Regions from separate parts of the Vibrio harveyi genome, predicted to be linked through region 4. Evidence: predicted binding sites of a transcription regulator. Region 4 holds the regulator's gene; each other region holds the start of a gene.
What was found. The regulator CRP, encoded in region 4, controls carbon source genes, mostly activating them, when cyclic AMP is high. The targets are predictions, from matches to a motif close to TGTGANNNNNNTCACA.
Positions count from the first base shown of each region.

Region 1: QMY49_RS01575 (NupC/NupG family nucleoside CNT transporter) is a predicted target of CRP. The motif match lies at 3,212-3,227, and genes of this name have one in related genera.
Region 2: malT (HTH-type transcriptional regulator MalT) is a predicted target of CRP. The motif match lies at 2,428-2,443, and genes of this name have one in related genera.
Region 3: rppH (RNA pyrophosphohydrolase) is a predicted target of CRP. The motif match lies at 2,432-2,447, and genes of this name have one in related genera.

Region 1 is NZ_CP125875.1:326,735-331,696, forward strand. Features, by position in the region: gene QMY49_RS01555 (GGDEF domain-containing protein) at 1-395, shown strand, start outside; gene prfC (peptide chain release factor 3) at 528-2,117, shown strand; gene QMY49_RS01565 (DUF5363 family protein) at 2,240-2,407, shown strand; gene QMY49_RS01570 (TatD family hydrolase) at 2,394-3,167, shown strand; gene QMY49_RS01575 (NupC/NupG family nucleoside CNT transporter) at 3,372-4,655, shown strand.
Region 2 is NZ_CP125876.1:813,408-818,369, reverse strand. Features, by position in the region: gene QMY49_RS20255 (glycogen/starch/alpha-glucan phosphorylase) at 1-2,069, opposite strand, end outside; gene malT (HTH-type transcriptional regulator MalT) at 2,637-4,962, shown strand, end outside.
Region 3 is NZ_CP125875.1:2,583,931-2,588,892, reverse strand. Features, by position in the region: gene QMY49_RS12290 (NADP(H)-dependent aldo-keto reductase) at 1-695, opposite strand, end outside; gene QMY49_RS12285 (DUF6482 family protein) at 850-1,161, shown strand; gene mutH (DNA mismatch repair endonuclease MutH) at 1,301-1,981, opposite strand; gene rppH (RNA pyrophosphohydrolase) at 2,600-3,118, shown strand; gene ptsP (phosphoenolpyruvate--protein phosphotransferase) at 3,128-4,962, shown strand, end outside.
Region 4 is NZ_CP125875.1:3,396,454-3,401,415, forward strand. Features, by position in the region: gene astA (arginine N-succinyltransferase) at 1-214, shown strand, start outside; gene astD (succinylglutamate-semialdehyde dehydrogenase) at 243-1,700, shown strand; gene QMY49_RS16080 (DUF1338 domain-containing protein) at 1,965-2,756, shown strand; gene crp (cAMP-activated global transcriptional regulator CRP) at 2,946-3,578, opposite strand; gene QMY49_RS16090 (phosphoribulokinase) at 3,818-4,687, opposite strand; gene QMY49_RS16095 (YheU family protein) at 4,812-4,962, opposite strand, start outside.

The DNA.
Region 1 (4,962 bases), 400 kb from region 4:
GTCATGATGTTGGGGATGAGGTGATCAGTCAGATCGTTACAACGCTCAATGACTATTCAAGAGAGTACGATTTGCTGTTTCGATTGGGGGGAGATGAGTTCTTGATCTTGTTTGAAGGACTTTCCGATCAAACCGCGCAATTTATGATGAGTAGCATCAGCGATAAGGTGCGCGCCAAACATTATCCTCGCCATGCAAAAGTGTCTTTGAGTGTGGGCATTTCTGAGTGCTTGCTTGATGATGACACACCAGATCTTTGGCTAAAGCGTGCTGACATTGCTTTGTACGATGCAAAGCAAAATGGGCGGGACCAAATTGTAGTGGCTTCTACCATTGCTGCTGAAGTCGAATTGCTGGACTGGCAGGACGAAGCTCAGCAACGTAGTTATCTATAAACTCGCGAGGACAAACTCACGAGGAAAGTTGCCCCTAAAGCAATAATAAGCGAGAATACCGCGCAATATTGAATCGAATAAAGCTTGTTTGAATTTCGAGCAAGTCATCAGACATCAAAGAAGACCAGTTTCATGTCAAATACACCTTTTCTAGGCGAAGTTTCTAAGCGTAGAACGTTCGCTATTATTTCTCACCCGGATGCGGGTAAAACCACCATTACTGAAAAAGTACTGTTATTCGGAAACGCGATCCAAAAAGCAGGTACGGTTAAAGGTCGTGGTAACGCACAGCACGCAAAATCAGACTGGATGGAAATGGAAAAGGAACGTGGTATCTCGGTTACTACTTCTGTAATGCAGTTCCCTTACAACGATTGTCTGGTAAACCTACTTGATACTCCTGGACACGAAGACTTCTCGGAAGATACTTACCGTACTCTAACGGCAGTTGACTCATGTCTGATGGTTATCGATGCAGCGAAAGGTGTTGAGGACCGTACTCGTAAACTAATGGAAGTTACACGTCTACGTGACACGCCAATCGTAACCTTCATGAACAAACTTGACCGCGACGTTCGTGATCCAATGGAAGTATTGGATGAAGTAGAAAACGAATTGGGCATGATGTGTGCGCCAATCACATGGCCAATCGGCTGTGGTAAAGAGTTTAAAGGTGTTTACCACATTCACCGTGACGAAACGATTCTGTACGAATCAGGTCATGGTCATGAGATCCAAGAAGTTCGCATCATCAAAGGTCTAGACAACCCAGAGCTAGACGAAAAAGTAGGTGAAAGCCTAGCAGAAAGCGTTCGTGAAGAGCTTGAACTTGTCATGGGCGCATGCCCTGAGTTTGACTTAGAGTTATTCCTAACGGGTGAACTAACGCCAGTTTACTTTGGTACGGCACTGGGTAACTTTGGTGTTGACCACATGCTAGATGGTCTGACGGAGTGGGCTCCTGCACCGAAAACGCGTCAAGCAGTTGAGCGTGATGTTGAAGCAACAGAAGACAAGTTCTCTGGTTTCGTATTTAAGATCCAAGCAAACATGGATCCAAAACACCGTGACCGTATTGCCTTCATGCGTATCGTATCGGGTACTTACACGCAAGGCATGAAGATGAACCACGTTCGTCTTGGCAAGCAAGTGAGTATTTCAGATGCGGTAACCTTTATGGCGGGTGACCGTTCTCGTGCAGAGCACGCTTACGCGGGTGACATCATTGGTCTACACAACCACGGCACTATCCAAATTGGTGACACTTTCACTCAAGGTGAAGCGCTGAAGTTCTCTGGTATTCCAAACTTTGCTCCGGAATTGTTCCGTCGTATTCGTCTAAAAGATCCATTGAAGCAGAAGCAGCTACTAAAAGGTCTGGTTCAGCTGTCTGAAGAAGGTGCGGTACAGGTATTCCGTCCATTGCAAAACAACGACCTTATCGTAGGTGCGGTTGGTGTACTTCAGTTTGACGTGGTTGTAGCTCGTTTGAAGTCAGAATACAACGTTGAAGCGATCTATGAAGGCGTGAACGTGGCAACTGCTCGTTGGGTTGAGTGTGGCGATGCGAAGAAACTGGATGAGTTCCAGCGTAAGAACCAAACGAACCTAGCATTGGACGGTGGCGATAACCTAACTTACATTGCACCGACCATGGTTAACCTAAACCTAGCGCAAGAGCGTTTCCCTGATATCGATTTCCGTGCGACACGTGAGCACTAATCGAATCTAACTCGCTTTACATCGCGTACTAGATTATAAGCCGCCGTTAGCTATACACTTAGTTAACGGCGGTTTTTTTATTTGGTTTGGAAAGAACTCTATGAGCTAAAAAAGGGTGGGCAATGAACTGGTTTAAAAAAGGACTTAAACGCTACGATGATTGGTGCAAAGAGATGGGACTAACACCCGATCAAAAGCGCAGTTGCGTGCCTTACAAACAAGACCCAGCTAATGAGCCATCTTCAACAAAGAAAGAAGAGCAAGAGAAGCCAAGTAATGAAACTGTTTGACACTCATTGCCACTTTGACTTCGATGTCTTCCAAGATGACTTTGCATATCAAGTTGAGCTTGCGCGTGAGCAAGGAGTAGAGCGCATCCTTATTCCGTCTGTCGGGCCAAGTAATTGGACTCGCATTCAAGACCTCGCCAATCAATATTCTCATCTCTATTATGCGCTGGGTTTTCATCCCTATTTTCTCCAACAAGAGTTTGAGCAATTTGCTCCAGAGTTGGAATCATTGCTTTCTTCTTCCAACCGGCAATGCGTTGCAATAGGAGAGTGCGGTTTGGATTTCGCCATCGAAGTGCCAGTTGAGCGACAAGAGCGCGCGCTTGAGTTGCAATTTGAGCTAGCAAAGCGGTTTGATTTACCGGTGATCCTGCACAGCCGCAAAGCGCACAATCGACTTATTCAGATGGTTAAAGCGGCACATTTACCAAAAGGTGGGGTGTTGCATGCGTTCTCAGGCAGCTACCAACAGGCGATGGAATGGGTTCGATTAGGCTTTTCGATTGGCGTCGGAGGCACCATTACGTATCCGAGAGCTAACAAAACTCGCGACGCAATTCAAAGATTACCCCTTGAACATCTCGTCTTAGAAACGGATGCCCCAGATATGCCTATACTTGGCTATCAGGGTGAGCCGAATCATCCCTTACAACTCATTCATGTTCTCAATGAATTGACTTCTTTACATAGCAAAAGCAAGCAATCGATTGCTTCTCAGCTGTGGGAAAATAGCAATTCTGCTTTCTTTATATGTGAATAAAATCTAAAGAAGCTGTTTAAAAGCGAAAACGTTTTCCTGCTTATTGTGAGTTGACTCACAAACGAGAGTGAATCAATGATGAATCTTATAAGAAAGTGTGAGGGTGGCATTACTTTAATTGATTCTGCATGAGTATAATTGCCCCCGCTTTATAGCTCCATTTTGTAACACGCCAACAAATAACTTATAAGGAAGTCATAAACTATGAGCCTGTTTATGAGCCTAGTCGGTATGGTAGTGCTTCTTGCTATCGCATTTGCATTTTCCAATAACCGTAAAGCTATCAATCTAAGAACTGTGGGTGGCGCATTTGCTATCCAATTCATCCTAGGTGCATTCGTTCTTTACGTACCTTGGGGCCGTGATCTACTAAACGGTTTCTCTACTGGTGTTTCTAACGTTATCAACTACGGTAACAACGGTTCATCATTCCTATTCGGTGGTCTTGTTTCTGACAAGATGTTCGAAGTATTCGGCGGCGGCGGCTTCATCTTCGCATTCCGCGTTCTTCCTACACTGATCTTCTTCTCAGCACTGATTTCAGTTCTTTACTACATTGGCGTAATGCAGTGGGTTATCAAGATTCTTGGTGGTGCACTACAAAAAGCGCTTGGCACTTCTCGTGCGGAATCAATGTCTGCAGCAGCTAACATTTTCGTAGGTCAAACTGAAGCACCTCTTGTTGTTCGTCCTTTCGTTCCAAAAATGACTCAATCTGAGCTATTTGCGGTAATGTGTGGTGGTCTAGCATCTGTAGCTGGTGGTGTACTAGCAGGTTACGCTTCAATGGGTGTACCTCTAGAGTACCTAGTAGCAGCATCATTCATGGCAGCACCAGGTGGTCTACTATTCGCTAAGATTCTTCACCCAGAGACTGAACAGCCTCACGAAGACATCGAAGAAGCAATGGACGGTGGCGACGACAAACCAGCTAACGTAATCGACGCAGCAGCGGGCGGTGCGGCTTCTGGTCTACAACTAGCACTAAACGTTGGTGCAATGCTAATCGCGTTCGTAGGTCTGATTGCGCTTGTTAACGGTATGCTAGGTGGCATCGGCGGTTGGTTCGGTATGCCTGAACTGACTCTAGAACTAATCCTAGGTTACGCGTTCTCTCCACTAGCATTCCTAATCGGTGTTCCTTGGGACGAAGCAGTTGTTGCTGGTTCATTCATCGGTCAGAAACTAGTTATTAACGAATTCGTTGCTTACTTGAACTTCACACCTTACCTAGGTGACAGCGCTCAAGTAGTTGCGGCAACTGGTGAAGTAATGTCTGAGAAGACTACAGCTATCATCTCATTCGCACTATGTGGCTTCGCGAACCTTTCTTCTATCGCGATCCTACTTGGTGGTCTAGGTAGCCTTGCACCAAACCGTCGTTCAGATATCGCTCGCATGGGTATTAAAGCAGTTCTTGCTGGTACGTTGTCTAACCTAATGGCAGCGACTATCGCAGGCTTCTGCCTTAGCCTTGCAGCATTTTAATTAGAATCGGTTCTTAATATATAGACGCCGTTTTAAACCATGCCCTGTAGCAAGAGATTGCTGCGGGGCATTTTTCGTTTTTTGGACCTGAAAACTTAACCGCACGTAGGTCTACGTGAGTGGCTTACGCAGTCGGTGGAATAGGGGCTGGAAAATTTTGAGATACAAACCGTTTGCGCTCTATTTGGTGCTACAGTTTTGCGGTGAATATCTATAATGTAGTAATCACGAGATCGTGGTTATGATAACCACTTAATCATAGAGTGAATATTACATACTCGATGGGCAAATGAATTGCCCTCAATAT
Region 2 (4,962 bases), on a different replicon from region 4:
TCGTCGCCCACTTCTTCGCGAATCTCAACGTTAGCACCATCCATCGTACCGATAGTTAGGGCACCGTTAAGAGCCATCTTCATGTTACCTGTACCAGATGCTTCTTTACCTGCTAGAGAGATTTGTTGCGAAACGTCTGCCGCAGGGATGATGATTTCAGCCATGCTCACGCGGTAGTCAGGGATGAAGACCACTTTCAGTTTGTTGCCGATACGTGGATCGTTGTTGATCTTCTCTGCAACCTTGTTCACTGCGAACATAATTTCTTTCGCTAGGTGGTAACCTGGAGCAGCTTTCGCAGCGAAGAAACATACGCGAGGCTCACACTCGAAACCAGGTTCGTTTAGGATGCGGTGGTATAGAGACAGAATGTGTAGCAGATCTAGGTGCTGACGCTTGTACTCGTGTAGACGCTTGATTTGAACGTCGAAGATAGCGTTAGTATCTAGTTCGATACCCATGTTATCTAGAACCCAATCAGCAAGACGCTGTTTGTTTTCTTTCTTAACAGCCATGAACTCTTTTTGGAATTTCGCGTCTGTTGCGTACTTAGCGATACCTTCTAGTTGCTCAAGTTTTGCTGGCCATTCAGGACCGATCTTATCGGTAATTAGCTTAGATAGACCTGGGTTACAGAACTTCAACCAACGACGTGGCGTGATACCGTTTGTTACGTTATGTAGACGAGTTGGGTACATCTCGTGGAACTCTGGGAATAGGTCTTTCTTAACCAACTCAGAGTGAAGTGCTGCTACGCCGTTAACTGCGTAAGAACCGATTACACATAGGTTTGCCATGCGAACCATGCGGTTGAAACCTTCTTGGATGATAGAAAGCTTAGCTTGCTTCTCACCGTCACCAGGCCACATCTTACGAACTTCTTGTAGGAAGCGGTGGTTGATTTCAAAAATGATTTCCATGTGACGTGGGAGTAGACGCTGGATTAGCGATTCTGGCCATGTCTCTAGTGCTTCAGGAAGTAGCGTATGGTTAGTGTACGCGAAAGTCTGAGAACTGATTTCCCAAGCCGCTTCCCAAGTCAGACCTTTCTCGTCCACTAGGATGCGCATTAGCTCAGGAATAGCAATCGTTGGGTGCGTATCGTTCAGCTGGATAGTCTCTTGCTTCGGTAGATCCGCTAGCGAGTAGCCTGCTGCTTCGTGGCGACGTAGGATGTCGCGTACAGATGCTGCAGAGTGGAAGTACTGTTGCATTAGACGCAGTGTTTTACCTTTCTCGTGGTTATCGTTCGGGTAAAGCACTTTAGTGATGTTGCCTGCGTCGATCAGTGCGTGCTGAGCTTCGAAGTAATCACCGTTGTTAAAGCTTTCTAGTGAGAACGGTGCAATTGCCTGACATTCCCAAAGACGTAGAGGGTAAACAGTATCTGATTCGTAACCTACGATAGGCAGATCCCAAGGCATTGCTTTTACAGACATGCCAGGAACCCATTTACGAACTTCTTTACCGTTTTCGTTTACCACTTCAACGTGACCGTAGAAGCCGATTTCTTGCGCTAGCTCTGGACGAGCCACTTCCCAAGGGTAACCTTCTACACCACGCCATGCGTCTGGTGCTTCTTGTTGACGACCATCTTTAAACGACTGCTTAAATAGACCGTATTCGTAGTGTAGGCCGTAACCTACTGTTGGGAATTCTTGAGCCGCACATGAATCCATGAAACATGCAGCTAGACGACCTAGACCACCGTTACCCAGTGATGGGTCGCGCTCTTCTTCTAGAAGGTCTGTTAGGTTGTGACCTAGCTCAGCCATCGCTTCAGTGATCTCTTCGTAAAGACCCATGCTGATTAGGTTGTTACCAGTCAAACGACCGATAAGGAATTCTAGTGAAAGGTAGTTAACGCTTTTCGCTTCTTGGATGCGAGCGTCTGCTTCAGTAGCAAGCAAATCACAAGTCGTAAACTCAGCCAATGCACGACCCATTGCTAGGTACCATGCGCGGCTATCTGCATTTTCAACCGTGTGAGCGTAAGTCACAGATAGATGTTTCTTTACGCTTTCTTGGAACGACTTCTTGTCAAATTGTTTCTGTTGAGTAGGTTTCATTAAGAAATTCTCACGTCTTTTAGTAATTCATCTGCCATACATCGTGCATTTCCCTCTGTGAATAAACATCCTCCCATTTGTCCTCCCTACAAGGAGGAGGGGGTAGGGCGTAGAGGGCGTAAGCTTGCAAACTTAGTGATCCAAATCGCAACACGGCAGCCTATAACCCTATTCTTAGTGATTCGGATCACAGCCATCTGTGAGAAAGATTAAAATTTGTTCATGACGTTTTTTATTCCCCCTTCCTACTCCAATGTAAAAACTGTCTTATCGATCACATTACGTCTTTTAACATTGATAATTTCTCCTTAATAGATGTGCAACTCTCTCTACATGGGATCAATACCATCGATGTTTAAGTGACCAAAATCACAAATAAAGGGCGTAGTTGGTGGCATTTGCATCAACTCTTGAGAATTAGGAAGTGGATCAAAGTAACAACCAATTCTGTTGTCGTAACATCCAAAACGACTCGCAAGCCTGTACACTTTTTATACAAACTAGAATTTAGTGGTGTGAGTCAGTTTCTAGTTTCGCTAGCTCAAAAAATTAAGGACAGAATTTATAATGTGGATTCCATCTAAACTTACTCGCCCAGGTCGCCTGCACAACGCAATCGTCCGTCCGCGAGTGTTGGACTTACTGCAACAAGCGCCTTACTACAAACTGGTATTGTTTCGCTCGCCGGCTGGTTACGGGAAAACCACCATGGCGGCACAGTGGCTGTCAGACAAACCCAATGTAGGTTGGTACAGTATCGACGACAGTGATAACGATGGTTTCCGATTCGTTAACTATCTACTGCAAGCTTTAAACAAAGCGACCAACTACAACTGCTCTAACGCTCAAAAATTGGCTGAAAAGCGTCAGTTCTCTTCTTTACGCTCTTTATTCAGCGAAGTTTTCGCTGAAATGGCAGATTTTCAGCATGAGTGTTACGTCGTACTCGATGACTACCATCTGATCACTAACGACGAAATTCACGAGTCCATGCGTTTTTTCTTAAAGCACATGCCAGACAACCTTACTGTAGTGGTTACTAGCCGTGCGGCACCGCCATTAGGCACTGCGAACCTTCGTGTCCGTGACTTGATGATCGAAATCGGCAACGAAATGTTGGCATTCGATACCGAAGAAACCACACGCTTCTTCAACCAACGCATTGCCGATGGCATCGATGAAGACATGGCGAACAACTTACGTACTTACGTTGAAGGTTGGCCATCAGCGTTACAACTTATCGCCCTACAAGCACAGCATCAGAACCGCACTCTGGCACAAACCGTAGAGTCGGTGTCTCAGTTTAATCATGCACACTTATGGGATTACTTAGTCGAAGAAGTCTTTGATCTACTAGACAAAGAGACACGTCATTTCTTAATGCAAGTGTCGGTACTCGACCATTTCAACGACGAACTCGTCTTTGCATTGACACAACGTGAAGATGCACTCGGCATGATTGAGTCACTCAATCGATACGGCTTGTTTATCTATCCACTGGAAGGTGAACAAAACTGGTTCCGATTCCACAATCTGTTTGGCGAATTTTTGTCGCATGAACGTCAAGCGCGTATTCCTCAACAAGAGAAAGATCTACACCGTAACGCAGCTGTCGCCTGGCTAAAACAGAAAGCACCGCATCAAGCTATTCACCACGCACAGAAATCTGACGACACTGATCTAATCGTAGAAATCTTGAATGAATTTGGTTGGAAGATGTTCAACCAAGGTGAGTTAACAACGCTAGAAGCGGCGATCAACCAGCTTGATAAAGACTTACTCTTCAGCCACCCGAAACTGTCGATGTTGCGCGCATGGTTGGCGCAAAGCCAACACCGCTACAACCAGGTTGGTGAGCTACTAGCAGAAGCCGAAGAAGAGCATAAGAAACGTAATATCGAACTTGATTCTGGCTATCAAGGTCAAGCTAATGCCCTACTCGCTCAGGTTGCAATCAACAGCAACCAACCAGAGCGTGCATTAGAGTTAGCCGAGTTAGCACTGAGCCAACTTGACCCAACGGTGTACCGCAGCCGTATCGTGGCGACGTCAGTCGTTGGTGAAGTAAACCACGTACTGGGTAAACTTGACCGCGCATTACCAATGATGCAACAAACCGAAAAACTGGCACGTCAGTATCAGGTTTACCACCAAGCGTTATGGGCAATCTTGCAACAAAGTGAAATCATGATCGCGCAAGGTTACGTCCAAGCAGCATTTGAGCTGCAAGATTCCGGCTTCCGCTTGATTGAAGATCAACAGCTTCAGCATGTTCCTCTTCACGAGTTTTTATTACGAATTCGCGCGCAAGTATTGTGGTGCTGGAACCGCTTGGATGAAGCAGAAGAGTGCTCATACAAAGGGCTACAAATTCTAGAAAACCACTCACCAAGTAAGCACTTACATAGCTACTCAATGTTGGCGCGTATTGCGATTGGTCGCGGTGAATTAGACAAAGCGGGTAAGTTTATCGAACACATCCAGCACTTGATGAAACAATCCACTTATCACGTAGACTGGACGGCAAACGCATCGCTCTCTCTGATTTTGTTTTGGCAAGCTCGTGGCAACACAGAAGCAATTCAAGAATGGTTGAACACCGCAGTTCGCCCGGAATCAGCGTGTAACCACTTCTTGCAGTTACAGTGGCGCAATATTGCTCGTGCTCACATCAACCTTGGCCAATATGGCGAAGCGCGACAAGCTTTGGACTTCCTACAAAGCGAAGCTCGTCGTACTAACTTGGTGACCGATACCAATCGCAACCTTGTGGTTGAAGCGGTATTTGCCGCGCGTCAGAAAGACGAAGAGCAAGCAAAAGCACTATTGAAAGAAGCACTAGTGATGACAAACCAAACCGGTATGGTCGGCAACTTCTTAATCGACGGTGCAA
Region 3 (4,962 bases), 810 kb from region 4:
GAGTAAGCAAGTAGCTGAACACCTTCATAATGGCTGATTTCAGACAAACCAACTTCAAAGCTGCGGTTCAACAAGTTATATGGGTTTTGGATTGAAACTATTCTAGGCAGATCGTGTTTTTCTGCTAAACGCAGCAGTGACATCACACCCCATGGGGTTTCGTTCGATACACCTATGTAACGTACCTTGCCTGCTTTAACTAGTTCGGTCAGTGCTTCAAGTGTTTCGATCAGTGTGACTTCTTCTTGCTTATCTGGGTAAGGGTAGTTGAGTTGACCAAAGCAGTTGGTTTGGCGTTGTGGCCAGTGCAATTGGTATAGATCGACATAATCGGTTTGTAGACGCTTGAGACTGTCATCGATAGCGGTATGAATATGGCGACGATTCAGACTCATGTTCTCTCGAATATAAGGCACGTTGCGTGGACCAGCGACTTTCGTTGCCAATACCACTTTTTCGCGCTTGCCACTTTTCGCTAACCAATTTCCAATATATTGCTCAGTGAGTCCTTGTGTTTCTGCTTTTGGTGGAACGGGATACATCTCTGCAGTATCAATAAAGTTCACGCCACGGTCGAGGGCGAAGTCGAGTTGTTGAAACGCTTCTTGTTCGGTGTTTTGCTCACCAAACGTCATAGTGCCAAGGCAGATCTTACTGATCTCGAGTGATGAGTGCGGTAGTTTTGTATATTGCATTTCACGTCCTTGAAGAATTACCGACTGAATAAGTCATTCCAATATAGGGGATTTTTAGTCGCTGTCGCAAATGATTTAACTTTCGCTTTGTAGTTAACTCGAAAGTTATCAATACGGTAACTAGACTTAAAAGATCTTGTGAAGGAGGTGCATTATGCAGAAGCATCAACTCGACATGTGGTTGCATGGCCACCACAAAGACTCCTACAAAACACCGAAGGTCTTTGTGATAGGTTGTTCTGATGTCTCTGACTATCTATTAGCAGTGGAGTACAAACACCAACTTGAGCCGATCAAAGATGGCGAAGATCCGATTCACTTTGGATCGTTAGACTTGGTGAAAGAAGAACTGCTTAGGTTGGGGATTGATAAAGCTTATTTAAGACTGCACAACGCGTACGATGAATTTGGTAGCGATGGCGCAGCTTCATATTGTGATATTGAATTGTCACTGGTAACGCATTAGGGGCTGTTGATCTTTTGAGCTGATTTTTGCCGCACTTTGTGGGAAATTTCTACAAGACAAAGGCTTTGAAGCGTAGCTAGCCTACATGAGAAGCCGATAACGCTGTAGAAATGAATCGCAAAAGACCAACAGAACCTAGTTACTCGGATTGAGCGTTGATATAGTGCTTCATTAGGATCTGCTCAGTAAACTGTGTTCTGAGGTAGAATCCGCGAGGCAGGGTTTTGATCGGTTTACCATTTGAACTGTATGCTTCTGTTAAAGCTTTTGCGTTTGCAGCTTTCGGTCGTAAGTGCAGTGCCGCTCCGTGTCTGGCGGAAATTTGATCAAACTTACCTAACACGATCATTTCCATCAGCTCTTCCCAATCGTTTTTTAGGACTAGCTCCTCTTCCTGGTCTGGTGACCAAATCAATGGACTGCCAACTCGTCGCTCTGCTAAAGGAATTTCGCGCTCGCCTTCCACGGGAACCCAAAGTACGCGGGAAAGTTTGTTGCGTACGTGACTGGTTTCCCATGTTAAGCCTTGTACACCAGTCAATGGTGCTACAGAGACAAAAGTGGTTTCTAATGGCTTACCAGAATAACTGATCGGAATGCTTTTTAGTTCGATCCCAAGTTTAGCGAAATCTTGTTGCGGCTTACTACCCGCAGGCGCACCCAAATGCCATTCAAGCAATTGACCAACCCAACCTTTGTCGCGTTTCAAGTTCTCTGGAACGGTCATGCCAGCCTCTTCGGCAAGCTCAGCAAAGCTTAAGCCAGCAATGTCGTGCGCGCGTTCCATCAGTTCAGCTTCGGATTGTGGTTCTGGTTTCATAATGACAAGGTGGTATTGGAAAACATCTAGTCTAACAAATTTGAATAAAATCCTCTGTCTAAGATTTCATCGAGCTGGATTAAGAATGATCAATTCATAACTTATCCACAGATTAGGAAGTGACCAATAGGATCTCTAGCTGAGCTGGATGAATAAACAGGGGTTTAGGTAGCGATTGAGACTTGCTTTTATTGAGATGCCATGAAGTCCTACCTGTCGAATGTGGATAAATAACCGATTGTGCGATCTTTGACCGATCTGTGTTTGATGAAAAGATCATCAAGGCAAATAAGATCAATAAATCATCAATATTGCTTTTTATTCCTTTTTAATCATTTAGTTATCTATTTTTGGTTGAGCCTTTATAAATGTCGACAATAATGGTTTTGAACAAAATTCTTTGTTGATAGCGTTTTCTTCACAAAGTTATTCACAGAAAAGGTGAATAAATGTGGGCTATGTCTCAAACTTGTGTTGATAAAATAATGTCTGTTCAAAAGATATCCAAAACGGGGCGAAAGGTAATAAATCTTGCTCATATCACATCAGTAAGTTTGCTAGTAATGGGGATATGTGGAAAAATCACGGTAATAAAAAATTATTCATAGAGGTTAGCCAGTGATAGATGGCGATGGTTACCGACTCAATGTTGGTATTGTGATATGTAATAACCATGGTCAGGTCTTCTGGGCTAAACGATACGGGCAACACTCATGGCAATTTCCACAAGGTGGGATTGACGAAGGTGAAACACCTGAACAAGCCATGTTCAGGGAGTTATATGAAGAAGTCGGTCTGACGAAAAAAGACGTTAAGATCATCGCTACAAGTCGTCATTGGTTAAGATATAAGCTACCAAAGCGATTGGTGCGTTGGGACTCCAAGCCTGTTTGTATCGGCCAAAAACAGAAATGGTTTCTGCTGCGATTAGAGTGCGATGAGTCTCGCATCAATATGCAGCGCGGGAAATCCCCTGAATTTGATGGTTGGCGCTGGGTAAGCTACTGGTATCCAGTTAGGCAAGTTGTTTCTTTCAAGCGTGACGTATACCGTCGAGCAATGAAAGAGTTTGCATCTTTAGCCATGCCTTTTCGAGAGCGTAAGACGAAAGGGAAAAGAAAAAAGCAACGTAGATAGAGGGTTAACATGCTCAGTCAGCTAAGGGAAATAGTTGAGAAAGTCTCCAGAGTCGATGATGTGCATCTGGCACTCGATATATTGGTAAAAGAGACTTGTGCCGCCCTATGCACTGAATGTTGTACTATCTATCTTGCTAACGAAGAAATGCAGCGCCTTGAGTTAATGGCAACTCAAGGCCTTATTTTTGAAGGCGATAGCATCCATATCAACTTCAATGAAGGCTTGGTTGGTTTGGTGAAGCGCAGTGCAGAGCCACTTAACTTAGCAGAAGCTTCCACTCACCCTGATTTCAAATTCTTCCCTCAATTAGGCGAGCAGGTTTACCACTCCTTCCTTGGTACGCCAATCATTCATCGCAAACAAGTACTTGGCGTGTTGGTTATCCAGCAGAAAACACCGCGTTTGTTCAGTGAGATGGAAGAGTCTTTCCTTGTTACCCTATCGGCACAGCTTGCGGTGCTCATTGCCCATGCGCAAAACCTCGGTCATTGGCAACTTGCTTCCAAACCTACGGTGATCAAAGGCCTACCGGCTTCAACTGGGGTAGCGATTGGTGAGTTCTGGTTTGATAATACACAACCAAACTTAAATGATGTGTTTCCTGCGTCTGCGTTAGATAAAGAGCGTGAGCATGAACTTTTAGCGGTTGCAGTAGAAAGGGCATTGAGTGATTTTCGCCGTATGCGGAAAAAGTTCGACAGCGAAATCAATAAAGATGCCTTGGCGATCTTCGACCTTTTTACCCACTTACTTAACGATCCAATGTTGCGTGGTGATCTGAAGAAGCAGATCGAGAAAGGCGACCGAGCAGATTGGGCGTTGCGACAAGTTGTTGAGACCTATTCGAACCGCTTTGCACGTATGTCGGATGTGTACCTGCGTGAACGTGCGCAAGATATTCGTGAATTAGGACAACGCCTGCTCTATTTCTTGCACAATAGCGAGCAAGAACATGCCTCGATCGATCGTCCGGTGATCTTGGTTGCCAATGAACTGACGGCCACGTTATTAGCGTCGATTCCAAAACAACACCTTTTAGCGGTCGTGTCATTGGAAGGTGCAGCGAACTCTCACGCGGCGATTCTTTCAAGGGCATTGGGTGTACCTGCCATCATGGGCGCGAACATTAACACCAGTGTCGTGAATGGCAAGAAGGGGATTGTGGATGGTTACACTGGTGAGATCTATTTAGAACCTAACAGGCAGCTTCTACGCGAGTATCGTAGCCTTGTGAGTGAAGAGTCTGAACTGTTCGCCATGGTGAACAAAGACTTGGCACTGCCAGCCATTACAAAAGACGATTGCCACATTGAAGTGATGCTTAACGCGGGGTTGAGTGCCGATAGCAATATCGCGATCAACTCAGGTGTCGATGGTGTTGGTCTGTATCGAACAGAAATCGCTTTTTTACTTCAGCATCACTTTCCCTCTGAAGATGAGCAGTATCATCAGTACCAAGCAATTCTTAATAGTTATCCGAATCAGCGCGTTGTGATGCGTACCTTGGACATTGGTGGTGATAAGCCATTGCCGTATCTGCCGATTGATGAAGATAATCCGTTCTTGGGCTGGCGCGGTATTCGTTTTACTTTGGATCATCCGGATATCTTTTTGATCCAACTGAGAGCGATGCTAAGGGCGAGTGCTGAAAGCGGCAACTTAAGTATTTTGCTTCCTATGGTTTCGGGAATAAAAGAGCTCGATGACGCGATTACGCTTATCAATCAAGCGTACAGTGAAGTCGTGTTGCTGGATGAGCGAATTCAAGCACCAAAGGTTGGGGTGATGATAGAAGTCCCATCAATGGTGTACTTGTTACCGGCCATTGCTCATCGTGTTGA
Region 4 (4,962 bases):
ATCGGTACGCCACTCATTCCGCGCGCAAGTCAAAATCTCGGAGCACACCAGCACACAAGACTTCTTGATGTGTAACTCATCATTCGAGAACTTCCGTGCTGCCGCAGCAAAAGCAGCGTATGACGCAGAAACGCAAAGCGTAGTGCTTGCACCAGAATTGGCGGATGCACTCTTGGTTGAGGAAGGGGATTTTGTTCGCCTTCTTCCGCAGTAATTGACGAGAGAATTTAAGGATAGAAACAATGACACATTGGATTGCAGGTGAATGGGTACAAGGTCAGGGTGAAGCATTTACGTCTCTGTCGCCTTACAACCAAGAAGTGATCTGGCAAGGTAACGGCGCAACAGCAGAGCAGGTTAACCAAGCGGTATCTGCGGCGCGTGAAGCGTTTGTTGATTGGAAGAAGCGCCCATTTGCAGAGCGTGAGGCGATCGTGTTGGCTTTTGCTGAGAAAGTAAAAGAGAACAGCGAAAAAATCGCTGAAGTGATTGCTAAAGAAACCGGCAAGCCAATCTGGGAAACACGCACCGAAGCGGCTGCAATGGCAGGTAAAATCGCGATTTCTATTCGTGCTTACCACGACCGTACGGGCGAAGCGACACGTGAAGCCGCAGGCAACCAAATTGTATTGCGTCATCGCCCACTAGGTGTGATGGCGGTGTTTGGTCCTTATAACTTCCCAGGTCACTTGCCAAATGGTCACATCGTGCCAGCGCTATTGGCTGGTAACACCGTGGTCTTCAAACCGTCTGAGCAAACGCCATGGACGGGTGAACTCGCTATGAAGCTGTGGGAAGAGGTCGGTCTACCAAAAGGTGTGATTAACCTAGTCCAAGGCGCGAAAGAAACCGGTATTGCGCTGGCGGATGCGAAAGGTATCGATGGCGTGCTGTTTACTGGTAGTGCAAACACAGGTCATGTTCTACATCGTCAGTTTGCTGGTCAGCCGGGCAAAATGCTGGCGCTTGAAATGGGTGGCAACAACCCGATGGTTATCTCGGATAACTACGGTGACTTAGACGCAACGGTTTACACCATCATCCAATCTGCCTTCATCAGTGCAGGGCAACGCTGTACCTGTGCTCGTCGACTATACATTCCATTTGGCGACAAAGGTGATGCAGTCATTACTAAGCTGGTGGAAGCGACACGCAATATTCGTGTAGGCCAACCATTTGCAGAGCCTGCGCCTTTCATGGGACCGCAAATTTCGGTAGCGGCGGCCAAGTTCATTCTCGATGCACAAGCGAACTTGCAATCACTGGGTGGCGAAAGCTTGATTGAAGCAAAAGCAGGCGAAGCGGCGTTTGTTTCTCCGGGCATCATCGATGTGACGAACATTGCCGAGTTGCCAGATGAAGAGTACTTCGGCCCACTTCTGCAAGTGGTGCGCTATGAAGGGCTAGAGAAAGCAGTAGAGCTGGCGAACGATACGCGCTTTGGTCTATCTGCAGGTCTGGTTTCAACCGATGACCAAGAATGGGAATACTTCGTGGACCACATTCGTGCTGGCATCGTGAACCGCAACCGTCAGCTGACGGGCGCAAGTGGTGATGCGCCATTTGGTGGTCCGGGTGCGTCGGGTAACCTACGCCCTAGTGCTTACTACGCAGCAGACTACTGTGCGTACCCAATGGCATCAATGGAAGGACAAGAGACGGTCTTACCTGCCACATTGAGCCCGGGTGTAAGCCTGTAATAGAGAAACACGAAGTGGTGACAAAGTATCGCCGCTTCTCTCTGCCGGAGCTATTTACCAAGTTAGGATTCTGGTAAGCGCGCTGGCAAACGCCAAAGGCGAGCTTAAGACTCTCCAGAGCGTGTTGACTGACTGGCACTTATGCCACACATACCGTCACAGGTTGATGACCGCTCGTTCGTGATTCTGGACAGCCCACGGGCTGTGAACGAGCGGTCAACTTCCTCTTACCCCTAACTCTACATTTCATAACAAGGAGTCGTTATGACGCCCGATGTGTTATTTGAATCGCTATGGCAAGACTACATTCAACGTCTTTGCCCTTCTGCTGCTAAAGTTCATCAGCTTCTTCAAGAAGATGAGCCTCTGATTAATGACCATATTGCGCTACGTACGTTTAATGTCGCTCCCCTAGGCATTGAAACGTTAGCGAAGCCATTCCTAGCGGTGGGTTACAAAGCCTGTGGTGACTACGTATTTGAAAGCAAAAAGCTGGTGGCAAAACATTTTGAGCACCCAGATCCGAAACAGCCAAAAGTCTTCATCAGTGAATTGAAAGTGGATGAGTGCTCACCAGAGCTACAAGCCATCGTTCATAAACTGGTAGAGCAGGTTGATGCGTCTAAATTGACCAGCAGTGACTTCTTGTACGGCGGACGTTTGTGGGACCTTAGCTATGCTGACTTCCAGATCTTAGCGAAAGAGAGTGAGTACGCTTCTTGGCTTGCTGCGCACGGTTACGGAGCGAACCACTTCACAGTGAGCGTGAATCAACTCAATCAGCATGAAGAAGTGAAGCAAGTGAACGACCACCTACGCACCGTAGGCTTTATCATCAACGAGAATGGCGGTGAAGTAAAAGGCACGCCAGAGGTGTTACTAGAGCAATCATCGACCATGGCAGACAAAGTGCCAGTGACCTTCACTGAAGGCGTTGAGGTGATTCCTGGAGGCTTCTACGAGTTTGCTAAGCGCTACCCAATGGATAACGGTGAGTTGTACCCAGGGTTTGTAGCTGCATCGGCAGATAAGATCTTCGAGAGTACCAACGGTTAATAGATACAAGGCGAGAATGCTTCGCTTCGAGAGGGTTTTTACTTGGAATCTGAGAGGGCTTCATCTCAAAGGATGAAGTCCGTTGTGAAGCGCAGCGCTCTCGACTCTCAATGTCTAACTCCCAAAAAAAAGAAAAAGCCACCAAACTTGCATTTGGTGGCTTTTAAATTTTTTAAACGTTAATCGAGATTAACGAGTCCCGTAAACAACGATAGTCTTACCGTGCGCAGAAATTAGGTTCTGCTCTTCTAGCATCTTCAAGATACGACCTACTGTCTCACGAGAACAGCCAACGATTTGACCGATTTCCTGACGAGTGATCTTGATTTGCATGCCGTCTGGGTGCGTCATCGCATCTGGTTGTTTAGCAAGGTTCAGAAGAGTCTGAGCGATACGACCAGTTACGTCTAGGAACGCTAGGTCACCCACTTTTTGGCTAGTAACTTGTAGACGACGAGCCATTTGCGCCGAAAGACGCATTAGGATGTCTGGGTTAACTTGGATAAGTTGACGGAATTTCTTGAAAGAAATCTCTGCCACTTCACAAGGAGATTTAGCGCGAACCCAAGCTGTACGCTCTTGGTCTTCTTCGAATAGACCAAGCTCACCAATGAAGTCGCCTTGGTTTAGGTAAGAAAGGATCATTTCCTTACCTTCTTCGTCTTTGATAAGAACCGCAACAGAACCTTTAACGATGTAGTACAAAGTCTCTGCTTTTTCGCCCGCGTGAATTAGCGTGCTCTTTGATGGGTACTTATGAATATGACAGTGTGAAAGAAACCACTCTAATGTTGGGTCGGTTTGAGGTTTACCTAGAACCATAATATCTCACTTCCTCTGCAGGGTACGCTTGCGCTATCCATATTTTAGCTAAGCCTGAATTGGCTTACTAGAATAAGAGCACTTTTTATATGCTGCAAGCTCTCTTGTGTTTCGGTTAGAAATAGTATCCTTTTTCGGAAACGATTTCTTGATTTTAATCGTGCCATGATTGAGATTTTGTAAGCAAAACTGTGCACATGATCACGGTATGAAAAGTAAACACTCAATTAACGAGGTTTTTAGCCAATTTTTCCGGTTTCGATGAGTTGCTGCAGAATCGGTCTCACTATGAGCTCCATTGCAAAGCTCATCTTACCGCCAGGAACCACAATGGTGTTATGGCGAGACATGAAGGAGCCATCAATCATCGCCAACAAATACGGGAAGTCGACATTCTTGATACCGCGCAGGCGGATCACCACGAAGCTTTCATCCAAGCTAGGGATGCCTTTAGCGTTAAGTGGGTTAGAAGTATCGACGGTTGGTACGCGTTGGAAGTTGATATGTGTGCGAGAAAATTGCGGGGTAATGTAGTTCAGGTAATCGTCCATCGAGCGCACGATCGAATCCATCACCGCTTCTCTTGAATGACCACGATCGCGCGTGTCACGAACAAACTTTTGGATCCATTCCAAGTTCACAATCGGCACCATGCCAATTAGAAAGTCGACGTGACGCGCCACATTGACATCACCATCTACCACGCCACCGTGTAAACCTTCGTAGAACAGCACATCGCTGTTTTCTGGCAGATCTTGCCAAGGCGTAAAGGTGCCCGGCATTTGGTTGTATGGAACGGCTTCATCAAAAGTGTGCAGATAGCGGCGCACGCTGCCAGTGCCATCTTCACCGAACTTACGGAAGAACTCTTCTAGCCCCGGAAAGTCATTGGCTTGTGGACCAAAGTAGCTGATGTGTTTGCCTTGCTCACGCGCTTTGCGGATTTCGACATCCATCTCTGGACGTGTAAAGCGGTGGAAGCTGTCACCTTCAACCCACGCTGGTTTGACGTTCATCATATTGAACATCTTACGGAAGGCTTCAGAAGTGGTGGTTGTGCCGGCACCGGACGAACCAGTAACCGCAATGATTGGGTGTTTCGCTGACATGACAAACCTTGTCGAAAATTACTTACCTGTAAAGTGCAGCACACGTATGCTGCACGGTCGATAACCCACTATAGCACGTAACAAGCCCTTGTCATCGAGTGGGATACGGTAAAATGTGAAGGGTCTAAAACTTTGCTTTTAGTTGGATATCAACCGTTTCATGAAGCTCAGAAAATACGATGACCGCTTCGCCTTTCTCTAATTGGGTTTTGACCTGATCGATTTTACTCTGCAGTGAAACTTCGACTGAGCCGTAGTCGGTGCCTTCACGTAGC